3 regions of the Planococcus sp. S3-L1 genome follow, and region 2 is predicted to be linked to each of the others. Evidence: riboswitches for the same ligand, from Rfam matches in the RefSeq annotation. Region 2 holds a riboswitch; each other region holds the start of a gene.
The links. A riboswitch is a leader RNA that binds a small molecule or an ion and turns the genes downstream of it on or off. The one in region 2 is predicted to bind cobalamin.
Positions count from the first base shown of each region.

Region 1 (8,353 bases), on a different contig from region 2:
AGAAGGAAGTGCGCAAATTGTTTCCGTTCTTGCAACAGGTACAGGTATGCTGTTCATCACTTTTGGTGTTACGTATCTAATCTCCATTTTAAGCGCGGTTACGATGAAACGTTCTTTCGCTTCGAGCATTCATGGTCTTGGAGAAACTGCTGAAGAGCTAGTTAGTAGCGCTTGGAACGGCCATGACTTTCATAACCTTGATCTTTTACTAGCTAGCTACTCAGAGCAACTCAGTTCACTTGCTGCCCAACACGCAGCTTATCCTGTTTTACATTACTATCATGCCGTGAGTCATAAGACCGCTATGCCATCAGCAATTGCGATTTTAGATGAAGCAGTGAGTTTAATCAAATTCGCTGTTCCCGTTAGCTATCATCCGAATCAGCTATTGTTGAAAGAAATGCGCTCTAGTATCGATCAGTATTTAGACACACTGAACAAGTCATTTTATAAGCCGTCCAAACAGATTCCACCTATTCCTAATTTCAACATTTTTCAGGAAGCAGAAATTCCAATGATGCCAGAAACAGATTACCTTAACGCATTTGCAACGTTAGAAAATCGCCGCCGAAAATTATTAGGAGGACTCGAAGCAGATGGACGTTCATGGTCTTCAAGTTAACCGTCTCAAACGGATCTCATTTGTCTGCGATCCCTTTAACTTGCAACAAAACGCGGATGAGTGTTATTTGTGATTTTGCTAAGTTGCTTGCTATAATTAGAATGTTAAATGAAAATTCAGTTAGTTGAAAAGAGGTTAACACACGATCCACTCCAATGAAGCTTTTTCCATACTTCTTTTATTTGAAAGTTTAGACCTGTTTTAACCGGCAGAGATACCATCCGATTAGAAACAATCGACTTTCTGAAACTTATTACCGAGCATTTCGTAACGAACGAAAGGAGTGAGGTAAATGCACAAGAAAAACCAATTTATCGTTTTATGGACCCTGCTCGTTTTCACGTTGTTTCCTCTTCAAGCATTTGCTGTGGACTATTCCATTTCTAAAGTCACCATCGATGCGCAAGTAACTAGCAACGGAACGGTTGCTGTCACGGAAAATCATACGTACAAATTTCAAGATGATTTTAATGGCATTATACGGGAAATCGTTCCAAAAAAAGGAACGTCGATTCATGAGTTTACCGCTTCTGAACAGGGGAAAGAATTAAAAGTCGAACAGGATGAAGAACTATACAACATCTTCCGTTCAGGTGAAAATGAAACCATTACCATCGAATTGCGTTACGAAATTCAAGGAGCTGTCGATACATACGCGGACGGCGCTGAATTTTATTGGCCATTTTTTGATGACCGCAACGACAGTGACTATGAACAAATGACAATAACCATTACACCGCCTGCTGATTCAGAAAAAACAGCTTTTACCGGTTACGATGGTGCTTACCAAACCGGCAGTTTACAAAGTGATGGTGGGGTTCAGTTTGACATGGGCAAGGTATTAGCAGGCTCTAACGGAGACGTCCGCGTCATTTTTGACAAACATCTATTCCCGAGTCTACCTCAGAAAGACGGCTTGGTCCTCGCTGACTTAGCCGCTGACAAAGAGCAAATGGCAAACGACGCTGCAGCTTTGTTAGCTAAACAACAGGTAGGAAAATCTATTGGCAACTGGCTGATTCCAGCTGCCGGAGCAGCGTTACTGGCTTTCTTCGCTTGGGCTTTTAGTCATGCGCGCAAAACCAAGCAGCAAGCAAAACCAGACACGCCTCACTTTTTCGTACCAAAGCAAAAAATGAGCATTCCAGCGACTCTCTATTTTACTAAGTCTTCCATTTTAACACCTGCTGTAACAGCAGCAGCCTTAATGGAACTGGTACGTAAACAAAAGATTGAACAGCTATCAGAAGAAAAATTCCGACTGATCGACCGCAATACTGAATTTATTCACGAGGCTACGTTAATCGAACTGCTTTTTGATAAAGTAGGTGATGGTGAAATTTTTGAAACAAAAGAGTTGGAAAGCTACACAAAACAAGAGCTGAATCATGCTTCTTACACCGACTCTATCACTCTTTGGCAGCAAGGCATTCAAGAAGAGGTCAAACAGTATGAGCTTTACGACAAACACCCCTTGTTGCGTGGGATCGTTGGAACTAGCGGACTGGTATTTGGTGTAGCTTCCATCTTTTTCGGGTTCTTAGAATTGTTTCCAATGATGGTTGTTTCTATAATCATTGCTATTGGCTTTATTGGATTTTGTTTTTACTCTCCGATTACTTATAAAGGCCATGTGATTCGAGAAGAATGGAAACAGCTACGGACTGCGATGAAAAATCTAGAGCCAACAGCTTGGAATCATTTAACGCAAGACGAAAAGATGCGTGCTTTTAGCTACCTACTTGGGGCAGACGAAAAATCCACCCACCTTACAACACTAAGCTTCACCACTGCCTATAGCGATTCGGCATTTGCAGATTTCGGATTGTTTTATAATCCTGTTTTGTTGACTGGACTGTTTGTTGCTGCCTATTCCAGCACCAGCACTTCTGCTAGTGCTTCAGGAGCGATATCTGCAGGCGGGGGTGTTAGCGGTGGCGGTGGTGGATCTGGTGCATTTTAATCGCTTGACCAAGAGGCTGAAAAAATCTCAGCCTTTTTTTGTTTTGCCCGCTGTTTCTTAGGGAACAACAAGTAAAACGCAATTTTATACAACAGGAGGAACTTCTCATGATTACGACAAACTCTGCTTTATTAACGAAAGAAGATTTTACAACACGCACAGACTTGCCTCAATGGCTATTAGCCGAATACACTACTTTTCACAAAACTGTAACGGATAAAACTTTTCCATGCTACTTCGGCATGAACGGCGAGATGAAAGGAGAATTACGCTATGCGTATATCACACAAGAAGACTGGCGCAATTTACCTGCAGCTGTTGATGCATTCTTAACGTTATTTGATGACCCAAAGCATAAACGCCACGGGCTATTTGTCTTTGTTGAGCCTTTCAAGAAAGAAGCTTCACTTGAAACTTATCGGCAACAGTTTTGGGACATTTTGCAGTACTTACATGATGAAGATGACACAGAATGGCCGAAAGAAGCCCCGCGCGATCCAGACCATTATTTATGGGATTTTACTTTTAAAGGGGAACCCATCTTTATTTTTGGCAATACACCCGCTTATAAACAGCGCAAAACTCGTGACCTCGGCAATGCGATGGTTTTAGGATTCCAGCCCCGCCGTATTTTTAAAGGATTAACAGGAACTGAAAAAGGCGGCATAATGTCACGTGATAAAGTTCGACAACGTGTAGAAGCATGGGATCATTTGCCAACTCATCCCGACATTAGCCACTTTGGTGACCCACAACATAACGAATGGAAGCAATTTTTCATCGGTGACGACAGCGAACCTATCCAAGGGAAATGTCCATTTACTCACAAAGAAATGAAATGATCAGTAGATTTACCATTAATGAAAATTTTTTGTAAATAAATCTGAAAGACCAAAAAGAGCCGTGCCGGTATGTTTGCCGGCACGGCTTTTTAAATTGACTAGATGAATTTCCAGCCACTATGGCTTGTTAACGTAGAGCAGTCGTTTTCCGTTCATAAAACTGCACATCTCTAGTCACATTAAACGCTTCGTCTTGATTGTAAAGAAGCATATCAAATAGTCTTTTTACCGCTTCTTGACCTAAATTTTCCAGGCTATCGGACGTTCCGACAGAAGTTAAGTTCAGAGATGAATGTTGGCCAATCTCTGAATTGCCAATTCCAACGATGCTGATGTCTTGTGGAATTTGATAGCCTTCCTGTTGATAAAAATCCAGTAATTGGATGGCAATTTCATCAGTAGCAGCAACAATAGCTGTCGGCTTTTTCTTTAATGCTTGTAAATTCTTAAAAGCTTTAAATAACGAGTTTTTATCTGTCTCCGTAACCACTAACCGCTTTTTACGAACTTTGATTTTCTGTTCTTGAATAGCTTGAATAAATCCTAGAAGACGATTATTATAAGAGGGATTATTCAATGTACCTCCTACCCAAGCAATTTCTTGATGGTTCATTTCTATTAAATGATGGGCAGCTAAATACCCAGCTTCAGTGTCATTCAAGCCAATTGAATGATGACTACCTGAATAATTAGAGTTCAGCAAAATCACCGGTGTGTTCGATTCACTTATTTTATCATACTCTTCTTTATTCAGTAACACAGAAATCAAAACGATGCCTTGTGCTTTGCTAGACAATACCGCATCGAATACATCCGATTCATTTTCTTTTGCAATAAAATGACTAATTACTTCATAGCCTTGCTGCTTTGCATAATTTATAATAGCCGGGGTGGCTTCAGTAAAGATTGGATCATCTAATGATCCAACTACCAAATGAATTGCTTTCACTTGGTTCGCATTCGCAGTAAATGGAACAGTCTCCTCTACTCCACCCAATGAATAATTTAGCTCATTCACTGCAGCCATTACTTTATCGTACGTGTCTTTCCTTACTTGATCTGGTTTATTCAGTACGCGTGAAACAGTCGTTTGTGATACACCTGCATGTTTTGCTACATCAGTCGTTGATACCAAATCTATCACCCTACCTTCTTTTTTCATCTAATTGAATTCACTATTCAACTGATTTTTCACCTAAATTTATTTACCCATTCATTGTATCACGTCTGCAAAAATAACTACACTTAAAAATGAATAGCATCTACAAAAAAACATTTACAGTAATAGGAGGAATGATTAGTCATGATGAATAAAGAAAAATACCTAGCTCGTTTTAACGCTTCTGCGATTCAAGAATATTATTTGCAAGATTTGACTGAATTGCAATCTTTGCATATGCAAAATATCCCATTCGAAAATTTAGACGTTATGCGACATGTTCCAATTTACTTAAACTTAGAGAAAATTTATGAAAAAATTGTTAATCAGCGGCGAGGTGGGTATTGTTACGAATTAAATGGGTTGTTTCACTGGCTTCTCAGTCAGTTAGGATATCAAGCAAAACTAATATCGGCAACCGTTCAAAGACCAAATGGCACTTGGGCCAAAACTGATACGCATGCGGCGATTCTCGTGGAGTTTGATACGCTTTACTTAGTAGATGCCGGTTTTGGAGACTCGACGATGAGTCCAATTCCGCTTGGTGGTGAACGCCATACTGATCACAGTGGTACTTACCGCATCGAAAAAGTGGATGACGTTTATTATGATCTGATTCGTGAAAATGAAGAGAACGAAAAAGTGCTTTATAGATTTTCAACAGATGAAAAGCAGCTGGTTGACTTTCATGAAGGATGTGTCTTTAATCAAGTATCTAAAGACTCTTCTTTTACACACAATGACTTAGTCACTCGGGCAACTCAAAACGGACGAATTACTTTGTCAGATCATCAGTTAACACGCTCAGAAAATGGACGAAAAACAAAAATCGAGCTGTCTCCAGCCGATAAGAGGAACGTATTAAAAGAGGAGTTCGGAATAGATCCAGCTAGCTTGGAATAACGCTATGATTTCCTGCATAAAAAAACTCCTCGCTTTTAAGGCGAGGAGTTTTTGTGTTTTAGTTAAATAAATCTGGGTAAATTGTTTTAGCTACTAATTCCACAGCGTCACCAATGCGCGGTCCAGGGCGTGATGTGATATCAGAATCCAAGAAAAAGACTTGATCGTTTTGAATCGCTTCGATATCGCTCCAGCCTTCACGTGCTTTGATCTCCCCGATTGGATCTTCCGTATAAGAAACCGTTGTTGTGATAATTTCTGGATTTCGTGTAATGACTTCTTCTTCTGAAATTTTTGGCCACCCTTCGAGGTCACCAAAGATATTTTCGACATTGGCATGGTTCAGTATTTCTTGTTGGAACGTTTTTTGACCTGCTGTATAAATTTCGGGCGAAGGACTGATTTCAAAAAACACTTGTTTTTTCGCTTCTACCCCTTCTATTTTTTCTTGTACTTCTTCAATTTGCTGCTGAATTGAGCTATTTAACGTATCCCCTTTGTCTTCAAGACCCATGACGGTCGAAATTTGTTCGATGTCGCCATACACATCTTCAAAAGATTGCGCTGATTCAATAACAAATACTTGGATACCTGCAGCTTCTAACTCTTCATAACCGGTTGGCGCACCTGTAGAATAACCGATGACGACATCTGGATCCATTTCAATGATGCGTTCTGCGTTAAAAACGACTGAATCTGAAATACGTTCAACTTCAGCTGCTTCTGCTGGATAATTATCATAATCAGTCGCGCCAATCACTTTTTCTCCTGCGCCAATGCCATACAAAATTTCAGTATTACTTGGAATAAGTGAGACAACTGTTTTAGGTACTTTTTCAAACGTCAACTCGTTGTCTAAATCATCTGTAACGGTATAGTTTGCTTGTTCCTCTCCTTTATTCGTTGGTTCTGCATCTGTTTTTTCTGTTGTTTCTGATTGACAAGCACCTAGAGTTAAAACAACTGCTCCGATAGCTACGTATTTGAACGAGGAAATTTTCATTGTTGATTGGTCACTTCTTTCTTTTTAGGTCTAGTTGGATAGGACTTGCTGACGAACGGGATTTCTTCCACTCCGTGATGCTGATTAACATAAACAGCCATCGTAAAAAGCACGTTGGCTAACAAATTGGCATAATCAAAGAGAATGTTCGGTATTTCTCTTTCTAAACTCACTTTGTGCAAGGCTCTTACTGATTTTTTCGCTTCACTGCGACAAACATGCAGGACGCATGCAGCGTGTGTTCCTTGCGGCAAAACAAAATTACCGATTTTATCCTTTGTGAAGTTTACATAATAATCATACATGTTACTTAGCTCAATCAAGTCTTCCTCATGAACGGCTATTTTACCGCGAACTGAGCCGTTCAAATGATAAGCCATAGGTTGTAAAATCTGCAGATCTCGTTGTATAGCTTCTATATCTTGTGTCAATGACAGGGCTTCTCCGATTCGGGTAGTTAACGAATCAGTCCTAATTTCAAAATCCACAGTAACTGCAGATTCCTGCATAAATGGATAACAAAGATAACGCATGTCTTTTTTCATCATTCCACCTCACTTCCGTTTGGTGAAGATCATGGCATTGAACGCTCTCTAAACAGCAAAAAGCCGCCCTCAAAAGAGGACGGCGGCATAGCTATTTAGAGACATACTTCAGCAGTCAAAATAGAAACGTTGCCGTATGATTCCCTTATCTTCCGAAGAGTAAAAATACGTTCAAAAAAAGGTAGGTCTCCTGGCTTGTGCATCGCTTTACTTTAAGAACCTTCCCGTTTAGTTGGTAACACTAAACAGTGGCATTTTCTTATTTCATACGCACTTACAGTTGCGGAAACAGCCCCGGAATCTAACCGGGTTCCCTGTTATGCTGACGAATCAGCACCTTTTTTCTGCATGATTATTCACTTGTTTCTAGTTTAGCATATGTCGTACGACAAAAGACATACTTATCGAACGATTATTGTTGATTGACCAGCAGTTTCACTTTAGGCAGTTCGGCAAAAACGATTCGTTTATGCCATCTTAAATAAAGAGCATGCTCTGGCGAAACGGGTATTTTTATCCCTCTTTTTAATTGGTAGGTGGGATAATGTTCTTCTGGAATTTGACTCGAAATACGGAGACTTCCGCCTCCGGTAAATGCGATGAACCCCGCTGAATACAAAGCAGCATGATTGGCACAAAGTAAGATGCCATTAAAAGCATCTAGCCGCTCTTCAGCTGAGCTGTCTTTCCAAGGCTTGGCATGCGTCGCTTTCAACACAGTGTCAATACCAATTCCACAAAGTGGACATTCTCCGTTCCAAAGCGGCAATAAACTATCTCTGAATTGTTCTTTACCTCTACGCATTTTCGTTTTGATTTGTAGTTCTGCTTCTGCAATCAAGCTGATTAATGGATCATGCTCTGTTTTTTTAATCACTTCCATTGACAACTCCAATTGTTCGACTTCCAAGGTGAAAATATTTAAGGCGCTAATTAGTTCTAAAAATTTCATCGCCAGTTCTTCATTGCATGGATACAAATAACCTGAATTGCCACTAGCATCTTCTTGAAATGCCGCGTATTTTACGGGCAGTAAAGGCTCTATGTCGCTAAAAAACGCCTTAATGGATAACGGATTGTCCAATTCGCGATAAACAGCCCGTGCGATAAATACCTCTTCAGTGCTGTCCTGCTGCTCGTCTGTACTTTTAGGTTTGGTTCCATGTTTACAATCTTCTCGTACATGACTAATAGCTACTAAAAATCCTTTTACATAATGAAAAACGATATCGCCTTTTTTTAACTCCTGCATTCGTTTCCAAGAGTGTGGAATCATCCCCGATTTATCAACCCTCGGTGACCAAAGAACCTCTGCG
Region 1 covers NZ_JASISN010000022.1:28,099-36,451, forward strand. Annotated here, with positions in the region: gene QMF37_RS15625 (potassium channel family protein) at 1-622, shown strand, start outside; gene QMF37_RS15630 (DUF2207 domain-containing protein) at 915-2,585, shown strand; gene QMF37_RS15635 (YqcI/YcgG family protein) at 2,693-3,427, shown strand; gene QMF37_RS15640 (LacI family DNA-binding transcriptional regulator) at 3,555-4,571, opposite strand; gene QMF37_RS15645 (arylamine N-acetyltransferase family protein) at 4,731-5,489, shown strand; gene QMF37_RS15650 (ABC transporter substrate-binding protein) at 5,548-6,492, opposite strand; gene QMF37_RS15655 (hypothetical protein) at 6,489-7,037, opposite strand; cobalamin riboswitch at 7,201-7,394, opposite strand; gene QMF37_RS15660 (HNH endonuclease) at 7,450-8,353, opposite strand, start outside.
Region 1: linked by a shared signal. The riboswitch ahead of QMF37_RS15655 (hypothetical protein) and the one ahead of QMF37_RS01565 (ABC transporter substrate-binding protein) in region 2 are both predicted to bind cobalamin.

Region 2 (8,353 bases):
AAAGGACCTGCATATTCTTTAACAATGGCATCTTGCGTTTGAACCGCTGTCATCATTCCTACTGTATCCGTCGTTTTCAAGCCATTTCCCGCAATATACTCCGTCATTTCGTGAACACTATCATCTACATTATAAAACGCATCCACATGGCGATTCATAAAATTCCGGAACCATCCGGAGCCTGCATTGACGACTGCTGAGGAAACCGTTTTTAACGGAATGGGGCTTTTGTATAGCACCATGTCTTTAGAAATCTGAAATTCTTCTGCCCGAATTTTGAAGATGGCTGAAGCATTCTTAACTCCTGGCAATAAAGTGATTTGCGGCTTTGGTAATTCAGGATGTGGGTGATTGCTAACTCGCGTTTTATAGACCCGTTCAATATCCTGTTCGCGAACCACTTCATGTGGTTCACCCATTCGAACAACTTGACCCCGGTCAAGCAACAATAATTGATCGCAATACATAGACGCCAAATTGATATCGTGAAAAATCGAAACAATGGTTAACTCTTTTTCAATAGCTTGCTTTTTAATGGTATCGAGCAATTCCTTTTGATGGTTAATATCTAAGTGGTTCGTTGGTTCATCTAATAGTAAAATGCCCGCATCTTGCGCTAATGCTTGTGCGACGAAAACACGCTGCTGCTCGCCACCAGACATCCGGTCAATTTGCGTTTTTTCATAATGGCTAATGTCCATCAAGCGCATGGCTTCTATAACGGTCCGCTCATCTTCTTCAGACCATGATGAAAACCAGCCCCCTTGATGCGGATACCTGCCAAGCGAGACCGTTTCTCGAACTGTATGGGAAAAGGCGTGTGTATGCAATTGAGGCAATACCGCCATTTTTTTCGCTAGTTCTTTAGCTGGAAAATCTGCAATCGACATACCTTCGATTCGAACTTCGCCGCTTTCAGCTGGCAATACACCACTAATTAATTTCATTAAGGTCGATTTGCCGCTACCATTTGGCCCTAAAATACCTAGAATAGAGCCTTTCTTCACAGTAAAAGATACGTCTTTTACGATATTTTTATCGCCGTAGCCACCTGTTAGATCCTTTATTTCAAGCATTGTTATACCCCTCCTTTGCGCTGCCGGAAAAAGATAAAGGCAAATACCGGTGCGCCGATAAACGCCGTAATGACACCAATTGGCAATTCTGTTGGTGAGATAATCGTTCGTGATACCAAATCACAAACGATCAAAAGAGCGGCTCCATTAATAAACGACAAAGGCAAAACGTGGCGATGATCCGATCCCCATAATAAACGGGTCATATGCGGAACGACCAATCCGACAAAACCAATCGTTCCAGAAACCGAAACAGCGGCTCCTGTTAGTACCGATCCGCCAATCAAGATCGTCATTTTGCTCTTTTTGACATCTACGCCTAAGTGCTGCGCGCGTTCTTCACCGAACAGCATCGCATTTAATTCACGACGCTTTAGCCATAATATGAAAGAACCGATTAACACAAACGGCAACGCCATTCGGACATATGGCCAACCACGCATAGACACACTGCCGAGCAGCCACCCGATAATTTGCCGTAACTCTTCTCCTGTTAAAGCAATCATTAAAGAAATAATTGATCCAAGAAATGAACTAAAGATGATTCCAGTTAAAATGACGGTTTCCATTTTCATCGAGCGATCCACCAGTTTTGCAAAGCTCATAACGGCAAACATCGTCAGCAATGCTCCGATCATGCTCATAACCGGTAAGGTGAAGGGTCCTAAAAACGGTATCGAAATACCAAAAAAGAGCGTCGTCACAGCGCCGACTGAGGCACCGGAAGACACTCCCAGGGTGTAAGGATCGGCCAATGGATTTTTTAAAAGCCCTTGGAACGCAGCACCCGCAATCGCTAACGCTGCTCCAACAAGCCCTGCCAAAATTACGCGAGGCATGCGAATATTCCATAAAATATTGGCCGCCGCTTCATCTGATGACGGATTCCACAGCACAACTGGTGAAATAGAAACCGTTCCAACGGTCACCCCGAGCAATACGGCTCCTACTAAAATCAGCAGAGAGACGCTGTATGCTACTAGATGTTTACTCATTGAAAACATCAGGATAAACTGCCTGTGCCATTTCCATTAGTCCTGCAGTTAAACGTGGTCCTGAACGAGTGAGCATATCTGAATTTAAACTGTAGATGGCATCTTCTTTAACAGCTGTTACTTCTGCAAAGCCGCCACGTTTTTTAATTTGACCGACTGCATCTTCAACATAATCGCCTTCTGTCGTGATCATAACATCCGGATTTGCTGCAACGATTGCTTCTGGGTCCATAATAACCCATCCTTCTAATTCGCCAGCAACGTTTTCCGCATTAATCAATGTCAACATTTCATCCATGAATGTGCCGCTTCCCGTTGTGTAAATGTCCGGTTGGCTGCCGACTTCTAAAAAGACCGTTTTGGGTTCTTCAATTGTTGCTGCCAGTTCTTCGATTTCAGCCACTTGGACTTCCATTTCTGAAACTAGTTTTTCTGCTGCTTCCATCGTTCCTGTCGCTTGTGCAATTTCTGTAATTGAATCGTAAACTTCTTCAAAACTAGCCGCATTTTGAACGACGAATACGTCAAGGCCTGCATCACGTAATTGTTGCAATCCAGCATCTCCAACACCTAGTCCCGATTCGTGTGCAAGCACTAAGTCTGGCTGAAGGCTAATAATTTTTTCTACATTAAATTCTTGTCCCCCAATTTTTTCAACATCCGCTGTTTCTTCTGGGTAGTTATCATAATCGGATACGCCGACCATTTTTTCGCCTAATCCTAATTCATAAGCAATTTCTGTATTCGATGGAATCATCGAGACAATAGCTTCTGGCTCTTCTTCAATAACAATTTCATCTCCGACTGCATCTATGATGGTTACCGGATATTCAACTTCTGCTACTTCTGCCGGTGGTTCTGCTGGTGTTTCGACATCCTCTTCAGGTGTTGCCGCATCTCCACATCCTGCTAGTAAAACGGCTGCTAATCCCGCTGTTGCTCCAAACTTCCAAAACTTGTTCATCATTAAAATCCCCCTAGAGTGTCATGTTTTTGTTATAAAAATCGCTGCAGGCGGACGCTGATTTGTGGACTACTTAAAACTGACACAAAACAAAATCCCCCGCAAAGTTCTGCGAGGGATTGAAAGGACGCCATAAAAAAGCATGCGCATCCAGCCTTTCCTCGCAGGCATATGGGTGTGTTGTCATAAAGGCAGGTCTCCTGGCTTGTGATCATTGGTGTTTGCACCTTCCCAAAGCATTGCTTCAGTGGCATATTGCAAATTCCTCTCACATACAGTGGCGGGACCGCGCCGGAGTTGAACCGGCTTCCCTTTTAACTCATGTTCTTAGACATAAGCACCTTTATGAATCGCTATAAAGTTCGAATTCTGTTTCATTATACACGTAACCGTTTAGCTTTCGCTTACATTTTTTCAGGAGCTCTAACGCCGACTGTTTTGAGTGCATTCGCTAACGTTGTTTTCACAGCCGTGATCAATGCCAAACGAGCACTTGTCATTTCGGCGTTTGCTGCATCTAATACTTTATTGGCATTGTAGAAACTATGGAAATTTGACGCCAATTCTTGAATGTACGTTGTAATGCGGTGAGGTGCACGTTGTTTCGCTGCATCTGCGATGACTTGTGGGAAATCCCCAATTTTTTTCAACACATCAATTTCTTTTTCAGAAGTCAACAAGTTTAAATGCTCTTCTGAAGCTAGTAAACCTTGTTCTTCTGCTTGACGCAAGATTGAGCTAATACGAGCATGCGCATATTGCGAGTAATAAACCGGGTTTTCGTTGGACTGAGAAACAGCCAAATCCAAATCAAAGTCCATATGCGAATCGCCTGAACGCATCGCGAAGAAATAACGAACGGCATCTAGTCCAACTAGTTCGACTAGTTCGCGCATCGTTACCGCTTTTCCTGTACGTTTACTCATCTTCATTTTTTCGCCGTCTTTGTACAATTGCACCATCTGAATAATGCTCACTTCAAGTGTATCACGGTCATAACCAAGCGCTTCGATCGCCGCTTTCATCCGTGGAATATAACCGTGGTGGTCAGCACCCCAAACGTTGATCAGCTTGCCAAAACCGCGTTGCAATTTATCTTCATGGTAGGCAATATCCGGCATTAAATACGTATACGTGCCATCATTTTTAATTAAGACACGATCTTTGTCATCTCCAAATGTTGTTGACCGGAACCAAGTAGCACCTTCTTCTTCAAAGACATGACCATTTGCACGGAGCTTAGCTAATGCTTCATCGATTTTACCATTTTTGTATAAGGATGATTCTGGGTACCATTCATCAAACTCAACGCGGAAGTTTGCTAAATCTTGCTGCAGTTTAGCCAATTCCACTTTTAACCCGTGTTGACGGAATGTTTCAAAACGCTCTTCATGCGTCATGCTGACAAATTTTTCGCCATGTTCTTGAACCAGCGCTTCTGCGATGTCTTTAATATCTTGGCCACGGTAGCCATCTTCTGGCATGCTGTCGCCTTTGCCAAGTGCCTCAAAATAACGCGCTTCGATCGATAAAGCCAAATTGTTAATTTGGTTACCGGCATCGTTAATATAATATTCACGAGATACATCATATCCAGCCAAGTCTAGAATGTTGCATAGCGAATCGCCGACTGACGAGCCACGCGCATGCCCTAAATGCAGGTCTCCAGTTGGATTAGCCGAAACAAACTCTACTTGGATGCGTTCATTGCCGCCTGCCGTTGAACGCCCGTAATCTACTTTTTGCTCTAGTACGGTTTTGACAACGTCCTGCAAATAATCTTTTTTGATTGTAATGTTGATAAATCCGGGTCCAGCAATATCTACTGTTTGGATGTTCGCTGCATCTTTATCAAGATTTGCTACAATCGCTTCGGCAATTTCACGAGGTGGCTTTTTCGCCAAACGTGTTAATTGCATCGCAATATTCGTTGCATAATCGCCATTTGTTTTATCTCTCGGTGTTTCCAACTGTACTTCAACTGATTCTGTTGTTAACTCTGCTTTTTCGATTGCTTCCGCAAATGCTGTTTTAATGGCGTGTTGAACTTGTTCTACTGCATTCATTATTTAGCCTCCATAAATTGTATTTCCATTTCGTATTCACCGACATGTTCTGACCCTAATGCCATATCGTATCGAACCTTGAATCGTGTATCACTGATCAACAGTTCATGCGCTTTCGTCGTCAACATAAACGATCCTTGTTCATTTGTCAGATTGCCGGTTTGTTCTTTATGTAATAAAAAAGGGAGCCGCATCTGCAAGCCGCCGCTTCTCATAATCACCGCTTCATTTTCTTGAAGTTTAACCATCGTCCGAATTTCAAGGTCATCTTGCTGCTCGGCATACTGCAAATAGCGCAGCTGGTTTTTCTCCGTTAATGTTCCTCGAGATTCCAATACCATTACTTGTTCTTCCATTTCCGGCTGACGGATCGTCGTTGTCAGTTTTATTTGTACTGTCTTTTGCATGTCTCTCCGCCTCCCCGTCAAATAATAACCTTCTCATTATAGCCCGATTCACTCGGCTTTTTCAATACAGCACCTACTTGTTTGCACCAGTTCTTTTTACCGGGACGTTGCGAATGGAGAAATTCGATAAATTTATAGCAAAAACCGACCCTTTATTTTAGGGTCGGTTTATTTTTCATTCGTATGATTGGGTTTATCTTGACTGAAGTCCTAATAGTTTAATCAATGGTTTGATGGTTAAGCCTTGAATGACTAAAGAAAACAGGACGACCGCAAACGTTAGGATTAAAATCGTTTCACGTCCGTCGAAACTTGCCGGGAGACTTAATGCTAAGGCAATCGATAAACTCCCTTTTAACCCGCCCCAGTTCAATAAAATCCGCTCTTTACGATTTAAGTCTTTAGCCGGCATTGTACTGAAAAACAGAGCAACAACTCTCGCCACTAAAACAATCACAATGGCCAACAAGATGATCAACCATTGACCAGAAAAATCGATATTGCGAATTTCCAATCCGACAATCAAGAAAATTAACGAATTCGCAATAAGTGTGATGACGTCCCAAAATGTATTAATCGCATTTTTCGTTAACTCTGACATCCCGATTTTACCGCCGTAATCATTAAAAACAAACCCTCCTGCTACTACAGCGATGATTCCAGACACGTGTATATGCTCTGCGATAAAATAACTCCCGAAAAATAATAATGCAGAGATGGCAATTTCAAAAGGATAATCGTCATAAAAGCGAATAACTTGTGAAAAGAGGTACCCCAGAATGACACCCACCAATATGCCTCCTACAGCAAAACGAAGAAATAGCAACACACCACTGCCTAAGCCTGCCCAGCCCATATCAATATAAGTCAGTAAATAAACAGACGCGATTTGAAATAAGACGATCGCAATTCCGTCATTAAAAAGAGATTCGCCTTCCATAATTGTGGAAAGCTTTTCTGAAACCCCTGCAGATTTAAAGATGGATAAGACACTGATTGGATCGGTTGCGCTCATCAATGCCGCAAACGTAAAAGCGACTGCTAAAGGAAGACCTAGCAAAAAATGAGTTAAAAACCCAATCACAACAAATGATATAAATGTTCCACCTAAAGCAAGGCCTAATACGGTCTTTCTTCGTTTGTATAAATGATGAAAAGGAAGCTTTAACGTAGCATCACCAAGCAGGATAGGTAAAAACAAAGAAATGATGATCACTTGGAAAACTTCCGATTGTGTAATAAATTCTTCGGCCATGTCAATGAATGGAAATGGTAAGCTAGTCGTTCCCAGCAAAAGACCTACCAGAACTAATGCAATGGTGTCTGGTTGCTTGATTTTTCTGGCAATCCCGACAACTGTAATCGCAATGGCCAATAACACCAAGATTTGGATGAATACCTCATCAAACTCATGCATAAGTCACTGTCCTTTCTTTTTTATTGCTTTCTTCATCTATATCTCTAATTGGATTTTAATAAACGTAGCGCCCACTATTTCTGGAACCAAAAACAGACGGGAAAACAATTCGTTTTCTCCGTCTGCCTTATTTTAATGTTACTTCGTATAGGTAGTGACAAAAGAAGGTCGCGGAAAAATATTTGGTCGTTTGTCTATCCCTTCTTTTGTACCACGTTTTGCATGTGCATGACCATATGCTTGTGACTCTTGCCAATCTTTAAACGATTTCTCGTCTTTCCATAAAGTTAAAATAGTATAAGTATCCGAATAAAGCGGACGCAGTACACGTATTGCTGCAAAGCCAGGTTCTTTTTCTACCATTCCAGCTCTGTTTTGAAAACGCGATTCAAAAAGATCGCGACCTTCATCTGTTACCGGAATATTGTTAAAAACCGCGTAGCCGCCGTCCTCAATATGGCCCACAGCGTTTAACACTTCATACGCTTCTGCGTTGCGTAAAGTTGTCCCGTCTCCTGCCTCGTAAAGCACAACAGCTTCTTTCTCATTCTGTAACTGGATCATGTTCGCATTTGGTTGGTCTGCCTTAATTTGTTCGACTTGAGCTTGTGGCCCCGTCCATTTATACAATTTCATGCTACGCACCTCTTCTACTGGATTCTTTTTTTCATTTTACCGTTTTCAAGAGAAGTTTTCTAATTTAGGCTCTTGCCACCATAAGAAAACCCGTCTAGAAACATTCCAGACGGGTTTGACGGTCTATTTAATTGGCTGGAAAAACGCCGCTTCGCTAGCGCGTCTTACGCCCGTCGAATCTACACAGCCGCTTGCGCTTTTCTTATTGGCTAGCTCTAGCGGCTAGTCCCTCGGGGTCTTAAGTCAGCCCACTGCGGAAATCAAGATTTCCTGCGTGTTCTGTCTTAAGCCTGTCGGGACTGAACAGCCGCTTGCGCTTTTCTTATTGGCTAGCTCTAGCGTACAGCTCTTTGGGTCATAAGCCGTCTCGACTGTGCGGCAAAGAACGCCGCTTCGTCGATCCGTCTTATGCCCGGCAGAGATACATGTGCGCTTTCGCTTTTCTTTTTGGCTAGCTCTAGCGGCCAGATTCTAGGGTCATAAGTCACTCTAGCTGTGCGGCTGAAAAAACGCCGCTTCGCTAGCGCGTCTTACGCCCGTCGAATCTACACGGCCGCTTGCGCTTTTCTTATTTCACCCAACCTAAAATCATTTCGCGCATTAATTTGCTTGCTGTGTTCGCTGTTTGGTCGGAATGATCGTACACGGGTGCTAGTTCTACAAGGTCAAAACCGACGACATTGACACCTGATGCTGCGATTGCATGGATAGAAGCTAGTAATTCGCGAGACGTGATACCGCCTGCGTCAACTGTTCCGGTTCCTGGTGCGTGTGCAGGGTCTAGTACGTCCA
Region 2 covers NZ_JASISN010000001.1:312,588-320,940, reverse strand. Annotated here, with positions in the region: gene QMF37_RS01575 (adenosylcobinamide amidohydrolase) at 1-1,076, opposite strand, end outside; gene QMF37_RS01570 (FecCD family ABC transporter permease) at 1,079-2,080, opposite strand; gene QMF37_RS01565 (ABC transporter substrate-binding protein) at 2,064-3,035, opposite strand; cobalamin riboswitch at 3,209-3,395, opposite strand; gene argS (arginine--tRNA ligase) at 3,440-5,101, opposite strand; gene QMF37_RS01555 (YwiB family protein) at 5,101-5,508, opposite strand; gene QMF37_RS01550 (cation:proton antiporter) at 5,702-6,925, opposite strand; gene QMF37_RS01545 (antibiotic biosynthesis monooxygenase family protein) at 7,064-7,561, opposite strand; gene speB (agmatinase) at 8,130-8,353, opposite strand, start outside.

Region 3 (8,353 bases), on a different contig from region 2:
GGATATCTATCGGCTAAGTACAATGCTACAAAACCAAGCTGATTTAAAAGTTCTTGAAGTGAAGGATTATATCAAGAATCCGAAGCCAAACGGTTACCGCAGTTTGCATTTATTGCTCGTGGTTCCTGTTTTTATGTCGGACCGCGTGGAAGAAGTTTGTGTAGAAGTGCAAATCAGAACCATTGCGATGGATTTCTGGGCCAGCCTCGAACATAAGATCTACTATAAATACAATAAAGAAGTTCCGGTTGATATTATTAGAGAGTTGAAAGAATCGGCAGACTCAGCAGCACAGTTGGATCGTAAAATGGAAAAAATTCAGCTGCGTATGAATAAGTTGAAAGACCAGATTGGTGATGATGAAGATCTTTCTGAGATTTTGATTGATAAAGAACGGTTCCGTTTACCAACTAATTTCACGTTAAATAGAATGACATAAGTTGATAGAAAGGGAGACAGCGATGCCAAAACTAACTTTTTATAATTTACCTAAGAACAAGCAACAGCATTTGATTGGAGCAGCTAAACAGGAATTCTCAAATGCATCTTTGTCAGAGGCTTCTATTGCCAATATCGTTAAAGCAGCGGGGATTTCTCGAGGCAGCTTTTATCAATATTTTGAAGGAAAAGAAGATCTTTATTTTTACTTGCTGAATGGCTACACGGTTGAACAAAAACAAATTTTCAGAGCAATATTGCAGAAAAAAAATGGGGATCTATTTCAAGCTATTAGTGAATTTTACCGATTTGCTGTAAAAGAAGAAGAATTACTCGACTTTAAACGAAACGTCCTTTTGAACATGACAGAACAAGTGGAGACGAAATTTATCAAAATCGTTAATGAAGAAGAGTCTGCAGAAGAATTCCAAGCGATTAGCCTTTTGATCGATACGACCAAGTTAAACGTTTCCGGAAACAAAGAACTATACCATTTGCTTAAAATTATGATTTCGGTGACCGTTAGGAATTGGATTGAATACTTCGCTAAAAACTTAACGATTGATGAGTCTATTGCAAATTACGAATTGGAATTAAAGTTGTTGAGAACAGGGCTTTCCCGTGTCTGACAAGAACATTTTGTTTAATTTTACGGCTTAATGTGATAAGATGTACTTCATCGTTGCAGTAATGTAGCAGTAATGGAGTGATTAAAATGAGCAAAGCAAAAGCGAAACCGAAAAGTGGTACGGGTCAGGGAACTGGCAAAAAAGGATGGACTCGCTGGAAATCTGGCGCCAACAAAGCCAAGAGCTTTAAACCGTATACGAGCAAAAATACTAAAAAAGCGGACGAGCCGAAAACAGAAAAAGAACTAGCTTCTGAATGGGTCGATGCATAGATAGGAAAGTAGGGGGAGTTGCTCAACTGGCAGCTCTTTTTTATTTGATGTGAAATCGCAATGGATGATAAGAATTTTTGTCTCATGAGTGGTAAAATTAGTAAGAATGAATGAGTTATTTTCGCGTATTGGTAAATACTGAAAGTTTTTTCGAAAAAGTGTAAAATGAGTAATAGATAGTTTCCGAAACGAAAGGGGTGAAGGGATATGACGAATGGACCAACTTCGTTAGTAAGTATTCCAGAAAAAGAAAAAATGTATCAAGAAATCGTGAATTATTCCGACGAGACAACAATTATCCATTCAAATCAGAAGGTTTTATATATAAACAAATCAGGTGCTGAATTTTTTAAAGCGAAGCAAGAAGAAGTTGTAGGGGCAGATGTAGTAGGAGTTTTTACAGATGACTTTAAAGAATTAATCACGAAACGGATTCAAAAAGGAATGGAAGATCGAACGATTGGAGAATTAATGGAGACGACTGTTAGACGTTTTGACGGAACTTTAGCCGATGTAGAATTGTATTGTTACCCGGTTCAGTACGGAGAAACGATAGCAATCCAGTCTATTATGCGGGACATCACGCTTCAGAAAAAAATGTCGCATGACTTTTTGCAACTTAAAAACGAAATTTCGGCACCAATTGTTCCGATCATTGATGGACTAGCTGTACTACCACTTGTAGGATCAGTCGATGGGGACCGAAGTATGCGCCTGCTCGATGTTATCCCGCAGAAAGTTCAAGGAGAAAATTTGCACTGTCTCATTATTGATGTTTCGGGGATTTACAATATCGATAATGTGGTTGCAGAATTTCTATACAAAATTGATCAAATCATGCGCTTATTAGGTATTCAAATTATTTTTACAGGAATTCGACCAGAACTGGCATTAAAAGCTGTCGATGTGCGCATAGACTTTAGCAAATTAAAGACAATAGGCACAGTAAAACAAGCTTTAAAACAATATTTGTTAGCTAATTAAAACGAGTTTTTAAATAGTCTTGTTAAAAGTATGAAAGTGGTTTATAGTGTATAGATACAATATTTAGTGTTTTTTATCATATTAATAACTATATGTAGTAAAAATAGTGATGAAGGTGCCTGAGAAGGCTTAAAAGGGAATCCGATAATACCGGAGCTGTACCCGCAACTGTAAGTGCTGACGAGCTATCACAATCCACTGTCCAATGGACGGGAAGGAGATAGCAGAGGACGACGCACAAGCCAGGAGACCTGCCTTTGTTTTAAGTTTATGATCTTCTCCGGGAGTTGAGAAGGATAACGAAGATATTCTGCGTAAGCAGCTGGTTTTTTGCTGCCTTTATTCGCTATTCTGCGTTTTCCAACCCATCCTCCTTGAGAGGATGGGTTTTTTTGTTTTACATAGAAGGAGGAAATGCAATCATGACAGAACCATTAGCAGCAGGTGTAGCAAGAACCATTCAAACAAAGTTAGTGTTGCCACCTGATACGAATCATTTAGGAACGATATTCGGTGGAACCGTACTCGCGTATATTGATGAAATTGCCGCGATTACTGCCATGAGGCACAGCGGAAAAGCAGTCGTAACAGCTTCGATTGATACGGTAAATTTTTTATCTTCTGCTAAAGTAGGGGACATCTTCATCCTAGAAGGTGTTGTGATATCGACAGGTAGAACATCGATGGAAGTGTACGTTAAAGCTGAATGCCAACAAATTGAAACCGGCAATAGAAATTTGACGACGACAGCCATTTTGACAATGGTTGCAGTCGACGGTGACGGCAAACCGACGCCAGTCGTTGGTGTTATACCGGAAACTCCTGCTGAAAAAGAATTATTCAAAAGCGCACAAGAGCGGAAGCAACGACGCATGAAAGTAAACGAATTCGCAAAGGAGTTATGCTGATATGAATATGAAAACAGATACAACAGAAATGGACGCAGTAGAAAAAGCGCTCAAGCGAGCAACTGAGGTTTATGGACTAGATACGCGCGAGCTACTAGAGCGAGCAGCAAAACTCGCTGAACAAGCAAAAGGCGAGCAATCCTTACTTTATGCATTAAATCGTATCACCATGGACGAGCCAGACTGGACTTACGTAGCGGCAGAGTTGTATGTCAGTGATTTGTATAAGAAAGCCGCAAGCAGCCGCAATTATTCCGCTACTGAAAAATATGGTGACTTTTATAAGTTAATCAAAGTATTAACACAAGTCGGGATCTACTCAAAAGAGCTCTTAGCTTCTTATTCACAAGAGGAGATTACAGAAATAGGTCAAGAAATCGAGCCGAGTCGGGATTTGCTATTTAACTACATCGGTTTGTTTTTACTGGCAGATCGTTATTTGGCAAAAGACTATGAAGGGCAGTTGTTTGAACTCCCGCAAGAGCGCTTTTTAGTTATTGCCATGACGTTGATGCAAAATGAGCCGCAAGAGCGTCGATTAGAGCTTGTTAAAGAAGCGTATTGGGCGATGAGTCATTTGTATATGACCGTTGCGACTCCAACTTTATCGAATGCAGGTAAAAGTTTTGGGCAATTGTCTTCGTGCTTTATCGATACGGTAGACGATTCTTTAGACGGCATTTACTTAAACAACTGGGATATCGCGCGTCTTAGTAAAGATGGTGGGGGCATCGGCATTTATTACGGCAAAGTAAGAGCGTTAGGCTCAGACATTAAAAAATTCAAAGGCAATTCCTCAGGCGTTGTACCGTGGATTCGCTTGCTTAACGATACGGCGGTCAGTGTGGATCAATTAGGTCAGCGTCAAGGAGCTGTCGCGATTTACTTAGATGTCTTCCATAAAGACATTATGAATGGCTTCTTGGATTTGAAAACCAATAATGGCGATGAGCGCCGTAAAGCACATGATATTTTCACAGGTGTGTCACTTCCAGATTTGTTTATGGAGCGTTTGCAAGAAAAAGACGAAAACGGACGCAGTATTGGCGAGTGGCATACGTTTTGTCCGCACCAAGTTAAGCAAGTGATGGGTTGGAAAGACGCAAATGGCAATGCCTTAGGACTTGAAGATTTTTACGATGAAAAAGACACCAAATACTTTAGCGAAAAATACCAAGAAGCAGTTGATCATCCGTTGTTGCCGCGTAAAACTTACCGCGCAATGGAGATTATGGCGCGCATCATGGTGTCTCAGCTAGAAACTGGCACACCGTATATGTTTTACCGTGACGAAGTCAATCGTCAAAACCCGAACAAGCACACAAGAGGTCGCGGGCTGACATCGATTTATTGCAGTAACTTATGTACAGAAATTATGCAAAATATGTCAGCTACTACTATTGTTAAAGAATATACTGATGAAGACGGCAACCTCGTCATGATCCGCAAACCAGGCGATTTTGTGGTTTGTAATTTGTCATCGATCAACTTGCCAAGAGCGGTTGGAGCGGACGTATTAGCGCGTTTAGTGCCGATTCAAACACGCATGCTTGATAATGTCATTGACTTGAATACGATTTCAGTAGGACAAGCTGAAGCAACAAATAAAAAATACCGCGCAATTGGTTTAGGAACGTTCGGATGGCACCACTTACTTGCACTTGAAGGCATCCATTGGGAAAGTGAAAAAGCGGTTGAGTTTGCCGATAAGCTTTACGAGGAAATTGCTTATCAAACGATACGTGCTTCTATGCAACTAGCAGAAGAAAAAGGCGCGTTCAGTCAGTTTTTAGGTTCTGAATGGCACACAGGCGAGTATTTTGAACGTCGCAACTACACAAGTGAGCGGTGGAATGACTTGCAACAGCAAGTGGCAACAACAGGAGTTCGAAATGGCTGGATGATGGCTGTTGCACCTAACTCATCAACTGCGAAAATTGGTGGTTCAACAGACGGCATTGATCCGCTATACGCAGTGGAATACGCAGAAGAGAAAAAGAATTTCAAATTTAAAGTGACTGCACCAGACTTGGATCACAACACGTATGATTATTATCGTCGTTCGCGTCACGTATTGGACCAAAAATGGAGCATTCGACAAAATGCAGCGCGTCAACGCCATATTGATCAATCGATTAGCTTTAACTTTTATGTGCCGCACACGATTAAAGCAAAAGAGTTGTTGGAATTACATTTAGAAGCATGGAAGCAAAACTTAAAAACGACTTACTATGTCCGCAGTACGTCTCAGGCAGAAATCGAAGAATGCGAAGCATGCCAAAGCTAAAGGAGAATGATCATGACCATACATGAACCGTTAACAAAGATTAAATTATTAAATCCGGAGCACCCAAACAAATCGACTGGCGTGTTGAACGGCCAGTCTTCGGGGCTGTTAAACTGGAACGACATTGCTTATCCGCAAATGTATGATTTGTATCAAGCATTGCTTGCTAACTTCTGGAAAGCACAAGAAATTAATATGCAAGACGACATCAAGCAATGGGATAGCTTGAGCGATGTAGAAAAGGATGTCTTTTTACGGATCAACACGCAATTAGCGTCACTCGACAGCTTGCAAACACCAACAATGAGTCAAGCAATGGATTATGTGACCGATTCGAGCTTCAAAGCCATTTTTGCCGTCATTTCTCAGCAAGAAGCGGTACACACGGAGTCATATTCGTATATATTGAGTTCACTGGTATCCGTAAGCGAACAAAACGCACGCTTCGATCAAGCGAAAAGCGATCCGGTTGTTCAGAAACGAAATGAATTGATATTAGACGCATACGAGGAATTTCGACAAAATCCAACGCCGCAAAACTTATTTAAGCTGAGCGTCAATTCCATCAATCTCGAAGGCATTTATTTTTATGCTGGCTTTGCGTTTTTCTACCATTTGGCGCGTCAGCAAAAAATGCTAAAAACCAGTACGATGATTAGCTATATTCAACGCGACGAAATGCAGCATGCCTATTTTATCGCGCAATTTATCCGCATTATGCTGACAGAAAATCCGGAATTGCATACAGATGAAAACATTCAATATATTTATACAACGATCGACAAAGCAGTACAGCTAGAAAAAGAATGGGCGCATTACATTTTGGCTGATATTGAGGGCTTGGATTTGGTTGAGTTTGAGGGCTACGTTGAGTATTTGGCCAATAAGCGTCTGCGTCAGCTAGGACTAGATAATTTATACGAAGAACGCAGCAATCCGATGCCTTGGATTCACGTATTTGGTGATGACATGATGAACGACACAAAATCGGATTTCTTTGAACAGAAATCACGCACGTATACGAAAGTGTCGCAGTCGAATGGTTTTGACGAGCTATAAGCCGAAACTGGCGATTGTCTATGCTTCTGTTACCGGCAACACAGAACAACTAGCAGAGATGCTACAAGCAGCTATTTTGCAACAAGGACTTCATACCGAGCTATACAAAATAGAAGATTTTCCACTAGCAGCCTTGTCGGATTTCGATACGCTGTTAATTGGAACGTATACGTGGGGAAGTGGTGAAATTCCTGGAGAACTGCGCGATTTATATCATGCGATTGAAAAACTAGAACACAAAGAATTACAAACGGCGGTTTTCGGGACGGGCGATAGTTTTTTCGCAGAGTTTTGTGGAGCAGTCGATCGTTTTCGAGACATGCTGTACGTAAAGACAACACTAGTTGCCAGTTTGAAAGTAGAATTGACACCGCAGCCGCGTGACTTTATTCGCTGTGAAAAATTAGCTGAGCTGATTCAATCTACTAAATGACAAAACCCAGATAGTGAACTAGCCCCTAAACGATAGCCACTTTTAATGTGAGCCATTTAGGGTTTTTTTATTTTCCGAAAAGTGTTTACTTTTCGGAAACAGGGTATAGAAGATAAAAGAGCGAAAATGTAAATTCTCTCTACTTCCAGTCGTATAAAACGTTGGAACTTTTTGTTGTGAACTTTTATTTGCTGTATTTTAAGATGCCAGATACACCTATACGAGAGAGCAGATTAAAAAGTACGGAAATTCGGCGTTCCCGTCAAAAAAATCTACTCCATAGATGTCTATAAATGTAATCATATATATCGTTAATGATTTGGCTGGATGTAACAGACAATAGTGCTGTAAACAACGCCGAAGAGAATCGTACGGTTCTTTTCGGCGTTTTTCTGTCTACATTTCTTTTCCAAAAGGATAGATAAGTTTGTGCAAAAAATAGAGAGGGTGAGCTGGATGAAGCAATTGCAACAATTAGCTGAACGAGTAGGTATGCTGATGAATGCAGAGGTAGAGTTGCAGGCAGGAGAATGTTTAGTTAAAAGAAAAAGAACAATCAATATTGTTTCTCATAATAAAAATTTTAGTTGTACGTTAGATCACGATATTTCTTTTAAACATGTACAAGAAAATGGAGATGCACTCAATCAGGCAGAGATTTTTTTGCTGCCAAGCGAGCTAGATTCGTTTATCAATGCGCTTCATCAATATCCGATTCCATTGCCAACGACTTATCAGCATCGTGTGGATACGAATCCGGACATCATCTGCGTTTACTTGTCGTCAGAAGAACCACCTGAAGATTTTGCTAGGAGACTAGCAACTGCTCTCGATGCCATTCAACAAAATTCTTTAGTTTGAAGGACTAGCGAAAGAGGGGGGTATTGGTGATTCACAGATATAGAAAATCGCATGAAAAAATTGCAATGGGTTTGCTAGCATACATGCCCCAAGAGCGAAATGTGAAACAGTTGAAAAAGACGATGGCGCTATACAACGAGCGTCCGAATTGGCAACTTTTCTTCTGGAAAGCAGACAATTACTATGTGGGCATTATTGGTATTCACGTAGAAGACGACGAGTTTTTCACAGTCCAGCATATTTCCGTGCTTCCTTCATTTCGAGGAGAAGGTATTGGTCATGAAATGATAGTATCTGTCGGAAGAGTAATGGGGAACCGCCAAGCAAAACCTTCTAAAGAAACAAAGAATTTTATGACGAAATGCAGCGCATAAAGGGGGTTTCAAAATAGATTGATGGAGAAAAATGATTGGTTTTCCTCCATCAATTTTTATTTTGTAGCCCTAGTAAAAGCAGGCTAATTGGAACGGGGGCGGAAAAGG
Region 3 covers NZ_JASISN010000008.1:106,205-114,557, reverse strand. Annotated here, with positions in the region: gene QMF37_RS09940 (GTP pyrophosphokinase) at 1-439, shown strand, start outside; gene QMF37_RS09935 (TetR/AcrR family transcriptional regulator) at 462-1,067, shown strand; gene QMF37_RS09930 (DUF3934 family protein) at 1,154-1,339, shown strand; gene QMF37_RS09925 (PAS domain S-box protein) at 1,547-2,323, shown strand; cobalamin riboswitch at 2,420-2,596, shown strand; gene QMF37_RS09920 (acyl-CoA thioesterase) at 2,746-3,231, shown strand; gene QMF37_RS09915 (ribonucleoside-diphosphate reductase subunit alpha) at 3,233-5,518, shown strand; gene QMF37_RS09910 (ribonucleotide-diphosphate reductase subunit beta) at 5,531-6,577, shown strand; gene QMF37_RS09905 (flavodoxin domain-containing protein) at 6,558-7,010, shown strand; gene QMF37_RS09900 (DUF1259 domain-containing protein) at 7,467-7,871, shown strand; gene QMF37_RS09895 (GNAT family N-acetyltransferase) at 7,898-8,245, shown strand.
Region 3: linked by a shared signal. The riboswitch ahead of QMF37_RS09920 (acyl-CoA thioesterase) and the one ahead of QMF37_RS01565 (ABC transporter substrate-binding protein) in region 2 are both predicted to bind cobalamin.